Regions from separate parts of the Neobacillus sp. BF23-41 genome, predicted to be linked through region 3. Evidence: riboswitches for the same ligand, from Rfam matches in the RefSeq annotation. Region 3 holds a riboswitch; each other region holds the start of a gene.

Region 1 (6,000 bases), on a different contig from region 3:
TAGAAATCGCTCTGGATGGGATTGAATGAGTAACTTATATTCGCTTAATACCTTATTCATCGTTAATAAATCTGCTAGACCTGATATCTCTATTCCAAGAATTAGAACATCGATGTCATGATGCTTTTTCAAAAACAGTCCCAGATTGTTAATTGCCTCATTCCATTTACTTTCTCCAACAGGATGTTCTTGATGGTACGTGATCAAATCGTTTCTAACAATATATTTGGCGCCCATTTTATATAAACGATAACCTATTTCCCAATCTTCGTAACCGTACTTGACAAAGTCTTCATCGAACAATCCCGCCTCAATAATAAACTCTTTACGAATGGAAACATTCCCTGTTAGAAAAGCCATCCATGGAAACGCAAACCCTTCTAAATCAGCAGGAAAATTGCGGGTTATCTGTTGGAACCATGGGTATACTTCAACACCTAAATTCTTAAATACTTTCTTTTCAATATCTTTTTTTTCTAACAACTGATACGGTTCTTTACTTGGATATTTAAAGTCTTTAATCCTCGAATAAATCTCCTGGTTATTTTTAGATATAGTTGAGATTTTGTTTATCTTCTTTTGAGTAAATTCAGGAAAGATACATGAGTGTATAACTCTTGAATGCATTGCACCTGATATAATAAGCTTACTATTTGATTGGTGGAGCTTATGATGACTTTCAACAAAATCGGGTTCTGTTATCATTTCTGCATCTAGAAAAATAAGAATGCTGCCTCTTGCAGAACGAATGCCTAAATTTCGAACCTTAGCTCTTCCAAGATTCTTTTTATTACGTATATATTTAAAATGATACGGAGGCTTATAGCCCTTTACCTTTTCTTCCGTTTGGTCTGTTGAAGCATCATCTATAAAGATAACTTCCATTTTTGAAGGATTGAATGTTTGGTATTCCAGTGAATAGAGAGTAAATAGATTGAGTGGATATTTATTGAGGGAAGGAATAATAATACTGACTTCAATATCTTCGTTCTTACTTACTAGGGGGATTTCATTTTGTCGCTCCTTAGCAGAAGGACGCTTTTTTATTTTGCGGGTTTTGGTTTTTGCATTTGCCTTTTTTGTTTCTAGTTCATTTACAGGTGGAGTTGGCCAAACACCATATAGCTCTGCTTCACTTCCAGTGAGCTTTTTATTCAAATAATTATTAAGATTTTGTTCTGTCCGGCAGTGATTCCAAAGCCTAATCTCGTTGATATCTCCATTAAAGAAAAGACCAGGTTGCCCCCCAATCATCCCCGATGGGTATACAAATGATTTAGGGCTTCGTTCACCTTTTTTTACAAACTTCCCATTAATGAATAGGTGGGGCTCTCTATCATCATAGACAACAGCAACATGAATGAGCTGATTAATAATAGCTTCATAGACTAACACTGCATAGATATTTTTCTTAGTATGTTCATAGACCGTTATCCCATTTAATCCAACTGAAACACTAACTCCAGCATCATTATCGGACACTCCATGTCCAGGTCCTATGATATAATTTTTTCCATTTACATCTGCGGGCCTATCACGTGTTTGTTTATCGATACGATGAACGCTTTCAGGCATTACCCAAAACTCATAGGTGAATGTATTATTCAGATTCGTTAATAAACGTCCATTTAAGCTATTCCCTAACATGATGCACCTCTTCATTTTCTTTTTTAAAAAAAAATCCATTTGGTCAAGCTTTTACACAATATGAATACCATTTAATTTTGACTAAACTTATCCCCAGTTAAAAGATGTTTTGTTTAATATTTTTATAGATATTAGTAAATACCATACACATAAGTGAGTAGTAATTCTTCATAAAAAAAAAAGAGCACCTAAATGCTCTTTTGGGAATAACCGCTTGCTCGCTACATTCCTTTAACTTAAAGGGCAGCTAGGGTTACCTCATTAATTTTGTTCTCTGTTTCATACTCACCTATTATTTGAAAGTAACACCTTGCCTGCTGGTCATTAATTAAACGTTCAATTTCTTCCTTTGTTGCCCGGATAATGGCTGTCTCATCAATAGCTTGAGTAATCCATGTAATCAAAGGGTTTTTATAATTTTTTGAGAGACCTTGAATTAACCATAAGCATTCTACATCCCCTTTTTTCTCTCCATCACATAATGCAATTGTTTCTTTGAAAATCTTATTTGACGGCTGATTTTGACAGACATAGACCAAATCCTCGATAACAGCACTAGCAGTTGGATACATCCCAGCTCCAGGTCCTTGCAAAGTAATACTACCAACGATATCAGAATGAATATTTACCGCATTTTCTACCCCTTCAACGGAATAAAAAGGATGCGACTTTCCAACAAGAACCGGTCTAACCGTTGCATTAATTTGATCACCTATCTTATTAATACTTGCAATATGTTTAAACCTTAACCCTAGCTTTTCAGTTGATTCGATTAATTCACTTGTGATCGAAGTAATACCTTCCCGTTCAACATCCTGCCAATTTGGTTCTATACCAAAAGCTATTCTGCTGAGAATTATTGTTTTATAAAAAGCATCAAACCCCTCCACATCGTTGGTTGGGTCCGCTTCAGCATACCCCTTCCCTTGTGCTAAACTAAGCGCAGCAACAAAGGACTGTTTTTTCTCCCGCATTTCAGTAAGGATGAAATTTGATGTCCCGTTAAGAATGCCTTGTACGGTACGAACACGGTTAACATTTAATAACTGCCTAAGGGTTTGAATAACTGGAACTCCTCCCGCAACTGTTGCTTCGAAACCAACTGAAACTTTATGACTCTCTGCTAGCTTGAGCAGCTCATTACCGTGATGTGCAAACATCTCTTTATTTGCTGTGATAATGTGGCAACCACTTTGGATAGCTTGTTTTAAAAAAGTAAAGGGTTGTTCTTTGTCGACGATTGCTTCGACAACAACATCCAGTTGAGGTAGTTTAAGAATTTCGGCAAAATCTGTAGTTATTAAAACATCTTCACTTATGTCTCTTGTTTTTTGTTTATTTTTTATTAGCACTGCAGCTACTTCTACTTTTCTTCCTAAAACATTAGTTAGTTCATCAGCGTGGGATTGTATTGTTTTATATACCCCTTCACCCACTGTACCAAAGCCTAGAATTGCCACTTTAATGACAGACATGCTTTCCACCCCTTAAATAATATTAGACATGACTAATAGGTTGTTTCTTTTAATATCATATAAATAAGAAAAACCCTCTTCATAAGAAGAGGGTAGATTTCCTCCTCTTATCTGTCAGGTTAAAAATAACCTGCAGGAATTAGCACCTTTTCAAGAATTACCTTGATGGTTGCCGGGCTTCATCGGGCCTAGTCCCTCCGCCGCTCTGGATAAGAGTTTTATTTAGTTAGTTTTTCATTAAATTTCCAAGTTATAAAGAGAATTCTAGTTGATTCCAAGATAGTTGTCAATATTATTTGAAATTTCTTTTTATTAAAGTGGTAATAGGGAGACAAATTCCTTTTTCCCCAGTCGATCTATCATTTCGAGCCAATCCTTCGGCTTATTTGTAAGAATTGAATAGTATGTCGTCAGAAAATCCTTTACCAGGTTTGCTGGTAGTGAATTAAGTCCTTCATCTTGAATTGGCATGAAACATAAATCTAGACCTGCTACAGCTTCCCCATTGTTTTTCCAGGAAGGATGAACATATGAAAAATCAATGCGTTTATAACCCAAATGGGAGAGAACTTCACGTCGGACATATGGATCCATAACCTTTACTCCACCAAATTCGTGTTGTTCAACCCGGTACGGATCGTATATTTCTGCAAACATCCCGAATAGCTCGTTACCATTTTCTTTAGCTAATTGTTGTAAATCCGTTAAACGGTTATGCGCTAAAAAACGGCCAAGGCTTAAGCCTGGTTTACTGATGATTGTAAAATCTGTCATAGCAATATTCCAATCCGGATAATAACGATATTCAGTTGCTCCTGTGACTTCGTCTCCATCGACAGCAACAAACACGCGAATACTCGGATCTTCTAATGGCTCTTTCCATAGCTCATATTCTAATACTTCTTCTGGAGGAAAAATTTCTCCCATTAAGTTATGAAGCTTTTTAAAATTAGGGTCTGCTATACTGGTTATTCTAATATATTCCATTATGATTCATTCCTCTCACTTATCTAAAAGGGTTTTTCCATTCCATTAATGCAGCATAATTGCAGGATTCATCATCCTCGAGATAATTTTCAATAATCCCTATTGGCACACGACCACAATGCAGCAAGAAAGTGATAACAGGATCTTGAACTTCCCCTTTAATTGTTGCATCTAAATATTGTCCTGGTGTCATGATATCAGCTTTTTTATGATATCCTGGCATTCTGCCCCCGCCAAGTAATCGATATAACTCTTTTTCTATCACAACATGGTACATAGACTGCATCATCAATTTACCAAGCCCTAGTTTGCGGTACTTCGGACGAACACTAATATCAACAATATACAAGGTATTCCCATTTGGATTATTGTTCCGTATATATCCATGGTCAGTGATTTCTTCCCACGAATGGTTTTTATCGCTAGGATCAAAGTCGATAGTTAAGCCGGTAATTGACCCAGCTAATTCACCATCTACTTCAACACACAATGCACCTTCTGGAAACATGTACACATGGTTTGCTAATTGCTCTTTATTCCACCATAATTCTGAAGGAAAAGGAGGTGGGAAGCACTCGGATTGAATCTTGATAAGATCGTCAAAATCCACATTTGAATAATTTCGAATGATAACTGGCACAGGCCGCTCTTGGTCATAGACGTAAAATTCACTTCGATACATTCTATACCCACCCCTTCAGTTTATTTTTCCCAATCTGTGTAAAGATCCGTTCTTCGATCACGCCAGGTTGTAACGGAACCACGTTCTCTTACTTCATATAACAAGTTTATATCTAGGTCAGCCGTCACAATCATGTCATTATTGATTTCCCCTTCCACCAAGATTCCTTTTGGTGGAAATGGTATATCGTTAGGAGTAATGATTGCCGCCTGGCCAAAATTAGCGCGCATAAAATCAACAGTCGGCAGTGAACCGACAGTTCCCGTTAGGACCACATATACTTGGTTTTCAACTGCACGAGCATGGCTGGTATAACGAACACGATGAAAACCATGACGGTCATCTGTGCATGATGGACAGAAAATCACATCAGCACCTTTGGCCTTTGCCATACGTACAATTTCTGGAAATTCAATATCATAACAAGTAAGGAGGGCGATTTTCCCTTTTTCTGTTTCAAATATCTGAAATGAATCCCCAGGTGCCATATTCCATTCATTTACTTCAGTCGGTGTAATATGGAGTTTTGCCTGCTCACCAATTCTTCCATCTGGATAAAATAAATGTGCTGTATTATACAGCTTGCCATCCCTTTCAATCACATGTGTTCCCGCAATAATATGTAAGTTCTTTTTTTGTGCAAAATTTGAAAATAATTCTAGATATTGTTGGGTATAACTTGGCAGGTCATTAATTGTCAGGCTCTTGCCTTGACCATTACCTATTGAAAGTAATTGAGTTGTAAAGAACTCTGGAAATAAGACAAACTCTGCCCCAAATTCCTCAGCAGTTTTTATGTAGTGCTCACATTGTGAGGTAAATTCCTCGAAGGATTGAATGGTATGTAGTTGGTACTGAACGGCAGACACACGAATTTTCATCATTTTTTCCTCCTGTCTTTAGTTAAAATTCCCATGGGGAAATTATCTAATATTTTACTATTTAATACAAATTTTAAAAACTAAAAGCCCACCAAATGGCAGGCTTTTAAAAAATTATTTTTATTGCTCTAGTTTTCCCTCAGCAAGCTTGATTTGCTTTTCCACTTGCTCTGGAGCTGTTCCCCCAAAGCTATTTCGGACACCAACAACATGCTCAGGAGCTAATACAACATAAATATCTTCCTCAAATAATGGACTAAAGCCCTGATATTCTTCGAAGCTCAAATCTAGCAAAAATTTGTTAGACTGAATCGCATATAAAACAATT
Region 2 (6,000 bases), on a different contig from region 3:
TGAAGCGGGCATGGATGACGAGGGAAATCCCATCCTCAAAGCGAAAACGTTTAGCAATGTCACCAAGGCAGCTACTGCGGATCAATTATCGCAAGCGGCACTAGCAGTTGCAGTTCTATGCAATGATACGCTAAACAAAGTGGAGCGGAATGATATCATCGCAATTGTAGGTTAATAGTCTAAAGTGAAACGGAATGACAGCTCCGCGATTCTAGGTTAATAGTCTAGTAAAAAACGAAGGGATAGGAGGTGAAAGAAATGGCAAAAACATTGGAATTGCAATTTGCCACGGAGTTCGGAAAGACAGCAAGCCTTTCCATTGATAACCCCAAAGAGCCGATTGATGAAGAAGTCGTAAAATTATCGATGGCGCAGATTATTGCATCTGAAGTTTTCACAACTAGCAGCGGGAAGTTTGTTGCTGCAAAAGGAGCAAGAGTGATCGAACGCAATGTGACAGATTACGTGATTGCCTAATAAAAGTGAGAGGCCGGATTCATTATGAACCCAGCCTCTTTTTATAAACAATGGAAGGAGGAGAGAAAAGTGGAGCAGTTGATTCCAATCATCAGCCAGGTGGGATTCCCCATCGTTGTGACTCTTTATTTGCTTTACCGAATTGAAGCAAAGCTTGATTTGGTCGTCCAGTCGATACAGACACTTCCTGAGCGGATGAGGGAGCGAATATAAAAAAGAGAAACCACCTAGCCTCTACTATTAAGTAGATCCAAGGTGGTTTCTTGTTTTTATTCTTTCACTTTATCCAGAATTCCTTAACCGCTCTTTTTCCCTTTTAACTTTATATACAACTACACCAATGATCAATATCACGACTACTCCTACAATCATCGACGGGTTCTTTTTGATTTGAATCGCTTCTTTTTAATGGTAGGCAAGTCTCGATTCGTCCCCACGGTCTTGCCTGGATGACCTTCCCCCATCAGCTGATGAGACAATCCTTGTTGAACAAATTTATAGAGCTTTTCGGATTAATCGCGGTGAACCGTACCATAAGTAACGACGAAATTTTTACTTGAATTTATATTAGATAAGCATAATTATTATATTTTTTGCTTATAAGGTTTTAAAATTTTAAAAAACTCAGAAATATATTGACAATTATTTAATAGATTGATAAAGTTTAAAAAAATATTTCTTATCCAGAGAGGCGGAGGGACTGGCCCTATGAAACCTCAGCAGCAGGTCTAATAAGACACTGTGCTAATTCCATCGGGTGTGAAGCCTTGATAGATAAGAGCTACGTTATTATTTGTCAGTAACGCACTCATTTATCTGAGTGCGTTTTTTGTTTTTTCTGGATGTAGGAAAAAGGAGACTAGGATGGAGAAGAAAAGCAAGCAAAAATTTCAAAGAAAAATGCAAACACGGCATTTAGTTATGCTATCGCTCGGCGGAGTGATTGGAACAGGATTATTCTTAAGTTCGGGTTACACGATTCAACAAGCTGGCCCGTTTGGGACCATTCTGTCCTATCTGATTGGTGCACTAGTGGTTTATCTCGTCATGCTATGTTTAGGAGAGCTTTCCGTACATATGCCTGAAACTGGTGCCTTTCACAGTTATGCGACTAAATATATTGGACCAGGGACTGGGTATACAGTTGCTTGGTTGTACTGGCTAACTTGGACTGTTGCTTTAGGTTCTGAATTTACGGCTGCAGGATTATTAATGCAGCGATGGTTTCCATCCATTAATGTCTGGAATTGGAGTTTGCTGTTTGCTATTTTGGTTTTTGTCTTAAATATACTGACGGTTAAGTTTTTCGCTGAATCTGAATTCTGGTTTGCGTCTATAAAGGTAATAGCGATTGTTCTGTTTATTGTTGTAGGAGCAGCGGCAATGGTAGGTTTTCTTCCGATGACCCATTCCCAATCGGCACCGTTCTTCTCTAATTTTACAAGTGCAGGTTTATTTCCTAATGGTGCTTTTGCGATTGTCATGACAATGCTTGCGGTTAACTTTGCCTTTTCAGGAACGGAATTAATAGGAATTGCAGCGGGGGAAACAGCAAATCCGGAAAAAACGATACCAAAGGCCATTCGTACTACATTGTGGAGATTGATTATCTTTTTTGTAGGAACGATTGTTGTATTATCTGCATTAATGCCTACTTCAGATGCAGGAGTATTAGAGAGCCCCTTTGTTGCCGTTCTTGAACAAATTGGCGTACCATATGCAGCGGATATTATGAACTTTGTCATATTAACAGCCATTCTATCTGCTGCAAACTCAGGTCTTTATGCCTCTTCAAGAATGCTTTGGTCACTTGCAGATAAGAATACGATATCACCCATTTTTGCAAAATTAACAAAACAAGGTGTTCCAATATATGCAGTCATTTTTAGCATGTTTGGCGGTGGTTTAGCTTTGTTCTCAAGTATTATTGCACCAGATACAGTGTATATCGTACTTGTATCCATTTCGGGCCTAGCTGTGGTGGTAGTTTGGATGAGTATTAGTGCTTCACAGTTTTTATTTCGCAGACAATATATTAAAGAAGGAAATTCCGTAAAGGACTTGGTTTATCGTACACCATTCTATCCTTTGGTACCAATCGCTTCCTTTATCCTTTGTCTTGCTTCATGTATTGGAATCGCATTTGACCCTACACAACGAATTGCCTTATATTGTGGCATTCCATTTATATTGTTTTGCTATGCAAGTTATTATTTAACCCAAAGATTAAAGAAAAGAGGAGTAGGTTATGTCCAACAAAATCAACCCTATTAAGGCTATTTTATCCGAACATTCCATTATGCTACTGGACGGAGCGTTAGCCACAGAGCTTGAGTCGCATGGGTGTAATTTGGACGATCCCCTCTGGTCTGCACGTGTATTACTAGAAAATCCAGAATTGATTTATCAGGTTCATTCTGACTATTTTCGTGCTGGAGCGGACTGTGCCATAACGTCAAGCTATCAAGCAACCATTGACGGTTTTTCCAAGCGTGGTATCCAAGAGAAAGAAGCTTTAGAACTAATTAAGAAAACGGTGTTACTTGCGAGAAAAGCAAGAGATGATTTTTGGCAGGAAAATTCACAAACCAATAGACCTAAGCCATTGGTTGCCGCATCCGTTGGCCCTTATGGTGCTTACCTAGCCGATGGTTCAGAGTATGTGGGAAACTACGGTGTTACAGATGAAACATTAATAGACTTTCATCGCACAAGAATGTCAGCGTTGATTGAAGCAGGTGCTGATCTATTAGCATTTGAAACGATTCCTTCCCTGCAGGAAGCGAAGGTATTAGCTTCATTGTTGAAGGAATTTCCAGATACATATGCCTGGCTATCCTTTTCTTTGAAAAATGAGAATGCGATAAGTGACAATACGCCGCTGGCAGAGTGTGCGAGAGTGTTTGGTGACAACGAACAAATTGTTGCCATTGGTCTCAATTGTGCACCAGTGACAATCGTGACGGAAGCTATCAACGAGTTGCGAACAAACACCAAAAAACCGATTATTGTTTATCCGAACTCTGGTGAAACCTATAATCCAGAAACTAAAACATGGCATGGTCAAGAATTATGTAATGGGCTCGACTTTAAATCTGAAGAATGGTACTTTGCAGGGGCACGACTAATAGGAGGATGCTGCAGAACAGCACCTCATCATATTGAAGAGATTTCAAAAAAGTGGCGAACTTCTTAATTGTTTAGATCGTTACGGAGAACCGTATCATAAGTAAATGAGGTTTATTTCTAATAATAAATTAACCGGAAAATTCTATCGATTTTTTTTGGCAATTAACAAATGTACTTTATGGAAGTAACTCAGACGTTACCAAAGAAATAAAAAGGCTGCCAGATTAAAAGCTGACGGCCTTTTACTGAGTGTCCTCTAGTAAGCCTAGTTAACAGAATAAATATAGGTGGTTATCAAAAGGAGAAAATTGTATTTGGTCAGGGGTTCCAATCCGCTTAATGAGAAAAGATACAACGAATTTCCAATTATAATCCAGCAAATGTCGTAAGTTTCGTAAATTATGTAATAAGTGTCCGGTTTTATATCGTAAGTTCCAAAATACTTTAATTATTCGCTGATAAGTTACTAGGTTTTATCTACCTTCATTGTTGTAATTAGCAATTGAACTGTAATGATTAACATTAAAATCAAAATTACAGCGCTCATATAGTATTGAAAATTAGGTTTATATCCATATTTACTGAATAGAAAAAAAGATAAGATAAACAAAAAAGATAAAAACAGCTCAAAAATTAATGTAATAATAAAAAATAGTACATAAGGAATAACAATCTCTTTGTGAGAAACGTGTTTTAAAGTTAATCCCTCCCAGCATAAGTCTGCTAATTTATTTATTTTCCTCATTGGTACCACTCCTATTAATCCCAACTCAAATCAATTGCGTCAATTAAAGAATATATAAATATGACCAATTATTTCCTTATTATTGAAAAAATAAACTATTATTTTTCATTTATTGTATTTGCGTTGGTTTTATGGTGTACCTCTAATTTAAAAATAGGTATTAATAATGAACTTTAAGCATAACAAAAAGGCTTCGCGGGGAGCGAAACCTTTTTTGTTAACAGCGTTCATATTATTCTAATCTTGATGTAAATTAAATATTCTAGCCTACTTTACTTTCTTCTATGGCATGCTGCCAACTTGGGTAGTAATACAAAGCACTCCGCATTAAATCAGGATAAAGTTGTTTTACCTCTTTTTTACGTAGAGAATTACCTTGGTTCTGTAACTTCTGGATCTGAGTAATGACTTCCTTTGATGTGAATGGAACATCCATTTTTCATTCCTCCCTTTCCAAGTTATCTTTACTATTTTCCCCTTTGGCTAACAATCTAAAACCCGAAAACAAAACTTTGCACCAAAAACTCCTTTTGTGTTCAAAAATATTGCTTTTTTTAGTGAGTTCAAGGAATCCTTATATTTCTTATTTTGCTTCATTCATGTGTACTTTCAGTGAAGAAAATATGAAAAAATTATGAAATGTTATCGTTATGCAGAATGTATTGGGGCAAAAATATCGAAAGTTATTAAAAGGGGATTGGAAATACTATTGTAATATAAACGCCACGGACGTAAAGGATTTAACATCTCCCTGTTCTTTGTTTCAGAAAAATCCATGTTACGATTATAAAAACTTAGCAACCAAAGAACATGGAGGGTAAAAGAATGCTTAAAAGAATTATATCAATAATAGCAGTTGCTGTACTCTCAGTAACTGTAAGTGCTAATGTACAAGCTGCAACAGTAACAGTACAAAAAGGGGATACCCTTTGGAATCTATCACGCGCAAATAATACATCTTTAGAAAATATACAAAAGTTGAATCATCTTACGACGGACCTTATTCACCCTGGCGATGTACTAACCATTGCACCGGAAAAACATTATGCTGTTAAACAAGGTGACACACTATGGGATATATCCCTTGATTATCAGGTAACTGTTTCGCAACTTAAAGAATGGAACCAATTAACTACTGATCTCATCCATCCTGGATTAAATCTATTAATCTATGAAGGTTTAAATACGACTAATACTACGGTAACAGAAAAACAAACGAAGCCTGCTGCACCTACAGCATCAGCAAAACCTGCAGCGCAAGCACCAAAGGAAAGTGAACAAGCGGTAGAAGCTGCATCAACTAGTAATACAAGTTCAAAGGAATTTACAGTGAAAGCTACAGCCTATACTGCTTCGTGTGAGGGATGTTCCGGTACTACGGCAACTGGAATTAACCTTAAAGCAGACCCAAATGCAAAGGTCATCGCAGTTGACCCGGCTGTTATTCCGCTTGGCAGTAAAGTTTATGTAGAAGGCTATGGTGAAGCAATCGCTGGGGATACTGGTGGAGCCATTAAAGGCAATCGAATTGATGTCTTTATTCCTTCTGAACAAGATGCAATCAATTTTGGAGTAAAACAATTAAAGGTAACAATATTAAACTAACATGCCAAAAACCAGACAATCCTGAGGATATCTATTTACGTAAA
Region 3 (6,000 bases):
TATATTCAATTAAAACGTTAATTTGTTTAAGTAATTATATTACAAAAGTTATCGTATCATGGATAAAAAGGGGTGTCAATGAAAATAACTTCATATTCGGAAAAATAAGTTTTGGTAACTTTTATGCATTTACCTTGAATGAGATTACACCAGTAGCAGCCAAAATAGCTGATTCGAGATCTTCGATTAAATCCTCAACATTCTCGATACCGATTGAAAGGCGAATCAAATCCTCTGTTACACCTGCAGCTTTCAGGCCATCAGCATCTAATTGCTGATGGGTGGTGCTTGCTGGGTGAATAATTAAACTTTTTGCATCGCCAACGTTTGCAACATGCGCCCATAGAGTAATCGAATCGATTACTTTGGCTCCTGCTTCTTTACCGCCTTTAATCCCGAAGACAACCATGGAACCTGCACCTTTTGGCAAGTACTTTGTGGCTAATTCATAATCTGGGTGGGATGGGTGTCCTGGATAAGATACCCATTCCACAGCAGGGTGATTGGTTAAATATTCCACCACTTCTTTTGTATTAGCCACATGTTCCTTCATCCGAACATGCAGTGTTTCAAGACCAAGGATAAACTGGAAGGAATTTTGCGGACTTAATGCCGGTCCTAAGTCACGCAGCAATTGGACACGGGCTTTGATAATAAAGGCGATCGCACCTAAGGCTTCGGCATAAACCAGGTCATGGTAGCTGGCATCTGGCGTCGTAAAACCAGGGAAACGCGGTGAATTCCAATCGAACTTCCCACCATCGACTATAACTCCACCTGTAGTTGTTCCATTTCCTAAGAGCCATTTGGTGGCAGAATGAATCACAATATCGGCACCATATTCAATTGGCCGGCACAGATATGGAGTGGCAAAGGTGTTATCAATAATTAATGGAACACCTGCGGCATGGGCAATATCGGCAACTTTTTCAATATCAAGTACACGAAGGCTTGGGTTACCAATCGTTTCAGCGAAAACAGCCTTTGTTTTGTCGGTAATGGCCGTACGGAAGTTTTCCGGATTTTCAGGGTCAACAAATTTCACTTTAATCCCGTATTTTGGAAGAGTCACTGCAAAAAGATTATATGTTCCGCCATAGAGATTTGATGCCGATACGATTTCATCGCCAGCTTCAGCAATATTTAAAATGGCGAGGGTAATCGCTGCCATACCGCTAGCAACTGCTAGGGCACCAACGCCGCCTTCCAATAATGCTACTCTTTCTTCAAAAACGGTAGTAGTAGGGTTGTGAATGCGTGTGTATATGTAACCAGGTTCCGCTAAGCTAAATAGGTTTGCCGCATGCTCTGTATTCTTAAATTGATAGGCGTTGTTTTGATAAATCGGAACGGCACGTGCCCCCGTTACCGGATCCGGAGACAATCCACCATGAACACTCAATGTTTCAAAACGATACTTCTTCTGATTTTCACCCATACTACTTCCTCCTTTTTTGCAATTCAACAAACAAAACCCCCGCTTCAAAGAAGAGGGGGTCTCTCTCCTCATCTCTCAGAGCATCGCCGCTCTGCTGGATTTAGCACCGTGTGATTGTGTTATAAACCGGTTGCCGGGCTTCATAGGGTCAGTCCCTCCGCCACTCTCGATAAGTATGTTTATTGAATTTTCTTTATTATTTGATTATTCACCTAAAACTTTACAGTAAGTTCAATTCCGAGTCAATAGCTATGATTAGAAATTTGTGATTTTTGAAAAATTTTCCTGTGCCTTTGTCAAATAGAAGATGGATTCTATCAATAATGTGGTACGAATTGGAGCGGAAATACTTAATTGGCCGTTATGTTCAAGGGCCCTTAACCGTTCCTTCCCTTCAAGTAGTTGTTTCATTGCCTTAAGGTCACCGCGGATTTCGGATATCGTTCGTGTCTCTTCGCTATCATGAAGTATGAAAATTTCTCCATTCTTTATGATAATCTGAAAAGTATTTTGTTCACAAACCAAATTCACTCGCAAATCGATATGTTCTAGTAACGGCAGAACATGCCTTTGCTGTTTGATTGCTAATTGAAAGTTTTTCAGCATCTCTATCATAATCCACCACTCCGGTCTGCTCTCTTATATTAAATATACAGGAGCGGGGCATGAAATCCTCTTTAAAGTGGTCGACAATTATCAACCTTTTGGAGGGGATTTACGGAGATTTCCTGAGAAATATGTCGGATGGAGAGAATTTTTTGAAAAGTGTTGAAAATTATTCATACATTACATCAAGTTTGTGGGCAGCATTTTGTAAAATGAAGTTAGATTCGAAATCGAAAGGATGTGGATTATGAGTTTTAAAGACCGTATTGAAGCAGATGAAATTAAAATTTTAAGATTTCTAAACTCGCGAATGAAATTAGCTGAAAAGGATAAAATTCGCTTTCGTAACCTTGTGAAAGGATTTGAAGGTGAAGTTATGTTTGACTCATTGACAGAGAAGCTTCAGTGTCCAAGTTATATTCTAAACGACCTGTTACTGGAAACTAATAATGGTAAATTCCAACTTGATACAGTGATGATTACTCAAGACCCCCTCTATCTTTTTGAAGTAAAAAATTATGAAGGTGACTTTTATTTTGAAGGTGACCGATTCTATGCTCTACCCAAAAAGGAATACAAAAATCCCCTGCACCAACTACAACGAAGCGAATCCCTACTCCGCCAGCTGTTAGAAAGCCTTGGGTATCGAATCCCTATTGAGGCTTATGTAATTTTTATCAACCCCCATTTTACCTGTTATAAAGCTCCACTTAATGAACCCATTATCTACCCAAATCAGCTCCCTCGCTTTATGCACAATTTAAATAGGAGACCGTCAACATTAAATGGGATGCACAAAAAGCTAGCTGACCAACTGGTTTCGATGCATCAAATTGAATTACCTTATGATAGGTTACCTCCATATGACTACGGTAAATTAAAAAAAGGTAACATTTGTCGGGTCTGCCTCTCATTGAAGACTACTGTTGTAAATAATAAACTTGTGTGTGAGGATTGCGGTTGTCACGAAGTGATTGATCATGCCGTTTTACGTGTTGTGGAGGAAATTAAGCTGCTTTTTCCTAATATAAAAATTACAACAAATTTAGTTCATGAATGGTGTAAGGTGGTTGAGTCTAAAAAAACAATTAGAAGGATTTTAAAACAAAATTATAGTGTTGAGGGTAAGAAGGAATTTGGTTTCATTAGTTTACATGACCAAAGACTTTTTTAACACAAGTGACACTCTTCACAGTGACCGTTGCTGATCTTTTTTCACCTCGACGGGCACTCTGCACTTTTCACAGTGACCGTTCCTGATCTTTTTTCACCTCGACGGGCACTCTGCACTCTTCACAGTGACCGTTGCTGATCTTTTTTCACCTCGATGGGCACTCTGCACTCTTCACAATGACCGTTGCTGATCTTTTTTCACCTCGATGGGCACTCTGCACTCTTCACAGTGACCGTTGCTGATCTTTTTTCACCTCGATGGGCACTCTGCACTCTTCACAGTGATCGTTGCTGATCTTTTTTCACCTCGATGGGCACTCTGCACTCTTCACAGTGATCGTTTATGGGTTAAAAGCAATTAAAAGCAGATGCACTTTGCGCATCTGCTTAGGATAAATGTTGTTTTATTTTTTCAAGCAAAAATGGAACTGATTGAAAAGCGTAGAGGGTTTCTTTTATCTTGCCGGCTTGAACAAATAATAGGCAAGGGACACTTTCAATTGCAAAATCCCTAGCAAGGTCTGGGTAGAAATTTAAATTCATTTTTCCCATATCTAACTCTACTAGTTGCTCAATGACCTGCAGCATTTTTGAAGCTACCTGACAGGTACCGCACATGGGTGTATAAAAATAGACTAACCCAGTCGCCTTTTTTTCAAGAAAGGCAGATAAATCTGTTCGATTCCATTCGTTCATATATCTTTTAACCCATTTCTAAAAATTCAGTATGAACATCGATATTCGCCCCTATTAGAACGGTTGCCAAATGGTGCACTGGCGCAGTTGCCACCTCACGATACATCCGGTCAATATACAAATGTTCCGCTTGTGGAAATTCTCGTTTTAACTGTTTGCGAAGCTTTTCACCTGAGGAGTCGGCATCCACAAGAATATAGACATCCTTATCCTCAAGAAATTCAATTAGTTCATCTAATTTTGTGATACTGATCGTGCCATTGGTACAAATAATTTCTACTGGTTCCTTAACAATTCTTTTGACCTTATTTTTATCTGATTTTCCTTCGACAATAAGAACTTTGTCAACATACGAATCATTCATCATCCATCACCTGTATTAGAAGTTGTTTATGTTAACATATTCTAAAATATTGATTACGTGTGCATTCTTCTGCCTATGTTAACTTTATCATTATTGTCATTTTAAAAATAGGGATTTGCCTCAGAATTCACGTGAAATTTACCTAGTTAACACCATCCTCCATCATCACAATCTGTATATTTTGCATTTGGGTTTTCTGTTGTTGTGACATGTTGATAGATCTTTTGTTGATCCACTTCAAAATGATGCTCTAATTCTACTTGCATGTGATTTGAAAGCTTCATTTTTCCAATCGGTGTATTATCAAGAAACAGCTCCATTTCCCCATTATTCATTTTGCCAATCACTCGATTGGTAACATCGACTCTTTGCTGCTTTAACGTCATACTCCCACCCTCTTCAATATATTTATTATAAGGTTCCCTAAAATAGTAGAAGAAAAAGTGGGAAATTAAGAGAAAAAGCACCTTGACAAGGTGCTTTTTCGGGATTAATTAGCCTTCTTTAGTCATTTCTTCATATTGTTCAGCCGTCATGAGCTTATCTAGTTCACTGCTGTCTGATAATTCAATGACAATCATCCATGCTTTTTCATAAGGAGATTCGTTGACAAACTCAGGGCTATCACTTAAATCTTCATTTACTTCAACGACTTTACCACTAACTGGAGCGTAAAGCTCAGAAACAGTTTTTACAGATTCAACACTTCCAAATGGTTCGTCCGCAGATAACTCATCGCCAACTTCTGGAAGTTCAACGAAAACGATATCTCCTAATTCATGTTGTGCAAAAGCAGTAATCCCCACACGCACTTTTTCCCCTTCAACCTTTACCCATTCATGTTCTTCTGAATACCGTAATTCTTTTGGTGTACTCATCTTAAAAAACCTCCATTGTTTTTTTTAAAATCTATCATCGAAATAAATCGATTCCCATTAGTAATGAAGGAAGAGCAGGCTTACTGCCACATTTTTTCATACTCTTCTTCTTTAAAGCCCACGGTGACACGTTCACCATCTGTTAAAATCGGCCGTTTAATTAACATGCCATCGGAAGCCAGTAATTCTAGCAGTTCTTCATCTGTTGCAGACTTCATTTTATCCTTTATCCCTAATTCACGATATTTCATACCGCTTGTGTTAAAGAATTTCTTTAATTCCAGTCCGCTTTTTTGATAAAATTCCTGCAATTCCTCACGACTTGGAGGATGTTCAACAATATGTACTTCTTCATAGGAAAGCTGATGGGCATCCATCCATTTCTTCGCGTTTCGACAAGTGCCGCATTTCGGATACCAGTAAAACGTCAGAGACATCAAGTTCACCGCCTTTTCCTATTAAATATCAATGACTTGTTAGAGTCAATTGAATATTATCATAACGTTTTTCAAAATCCTAATGCAAAAAATATGTTCTACTTAAAAAAATTCGACTAATTTTTCAAAATTCCTTCCTTTTCTAATATAAAAATTTAAGCCCCCTTCCTAATAGAAAGGGAGCCTGATTTAATTAAACTAGATAGCGTTCGGCTTTAATAATGACATCCGCAGCTTCACGTTTTTTCGCAATGACATTAATTGGAGTATGACGTGTAAATTTACGAAGCGAGGACAACATCATACGCAGGGTATCGCCTTGTTCAACAGCCACTAATGTTTCTTTGGCAATCGCCTCAAGCTCATTGAAGGCTTCTTGGCAGTAAATTTGCGTATAAAGAAGTTTCT

Evidence for each region. A riboswitch is a leader RNA that binds a small molecule or an ion and turns the genes downstream of it on or off. The one in region 3 is predicted to bind S-adenosylmethionine.
Region 1: it holds a riboswitch for S-adenosylmethionine, as region 3 does, so the genes downstream of both, AB7942_RS20545 (homoserine dehydrogenase) here and AB7942_RS09000 (O-acetylhomoserine aminocarboxypropyltransferase/cysteine synthase family protein) in region 3, are expected to answer to the same signal.
Region 2: it holds a riboswitch for S-adenosylmethionine, as region 3 does, so the genes downstream of both, mmuP (S-methylmethionine permease) here and AB7942_RS09000 (O-acetylhomoserine aminocarboxypropyltransferase/cysteine synthase family protein) in region 3, are expected to answer to the same signal.

The regions. Positions count from the first base shown of each region.
Region 1 is NZ_JBGBPR010000015.1:25,670-31,669, forward strand. Features, by position in the region: gene AB7942_RS20540 (glycosyltransferase) at 1-1,647, opposite strand, end outside; gene AB7942_RS20545 (homoserine dehydrogenase) at 1,884-3,122, opposite strand; SAM riboswitch class I at 3,227-3,338, opposite strand; gene AB7942_RS20550 (GNAT family N-acetyltransferase) at 3,435-4,109, opposite strand; gene AB7942_RS20555 (GNAT family N-acetyltransferase) at 4,129-4,791, opposite strand; gene AB7942_RS20560 (carbon-nitrogen hydrolase family protein) at 4,812-5,672, opposite strand; gene argH (argininosuccinate lyase) at 5,793-6,000, opposite strand, start outside.
Region 2 is NZ_JBGBPR010000026.1:46,442-52,441, reverse strand. Features, by position in the region: gene AB7942_RS25395 (DUF1659 domain-containing protein) at 1-175, shown strand, start outside; gene AB7942_RS25390 (DUF2922 domain-containing protein) at 259-477, shown strand; gene AB7942_RS25385 (YvrJ family protein) at 547-690, shown strand; partial or broken gene AB7942_RS25380 (23S rRNA (pseudouridine(1915)-N(3))-methyltransferase RlmH) at 927-1,018, shown strand; SAM riboswitch class I at 1,154-1,258, shown strand; gene mmuP (S-methylmethionine permease) at 1,342-2,751, shown strand; gene mmuM (homocysteine S-methyltransferase) at 2,726-3,673, shown strand; gene AB7942_RS25365 (hypothetical protein) at 4,614-4,787, opposite strand; gene AB7942_RS25360 (LysM peptidoglycan-binding and 3D domain-containing protein) at 5,177-5,956, shown strand.
Region 3 is NZ_JBGBPR010000004.1:186,076-192,075, forward strand. Features, by position in the region: gene AB7942_RS09000 (O-acetylhomoserine aminocarboxypropyltransferase/cysteine synthase family protein) at 122-1,438, opposite strand; SAM riboswitch class I at 1,504-1,614, opposite strand; gene AB7942_RS09005 (SCP2 sterol-binding domain-containing protein) at 1,694-2,053, opposite strand; gene AB7942_RS09010 (nuclease-related domain-containing protein) at 2,292-3,218, shown strand; gene AB7942_RS09015 (thioredoxin family protein) at 3,605-3,913, opposite strand; gene AB7942_RS09020 (toprim domain-containing protein) at 3,921-4,277, opposite strand; gene AB7942_RS09025 (YusG family protein) at 4,424-4,663, opposite strand; gene gcvH (glycine cleavage system protein GcvH) at 4,772-5,155, opposite strand; gene AB7942_RS09035 (arsenate reductase family protein) at 5,236-5,592, opposite strand; gene AB7942_RS09040 (acyl-CoA dehydrogenase family protein) at 5,786-6,000, opposite strand, start outside.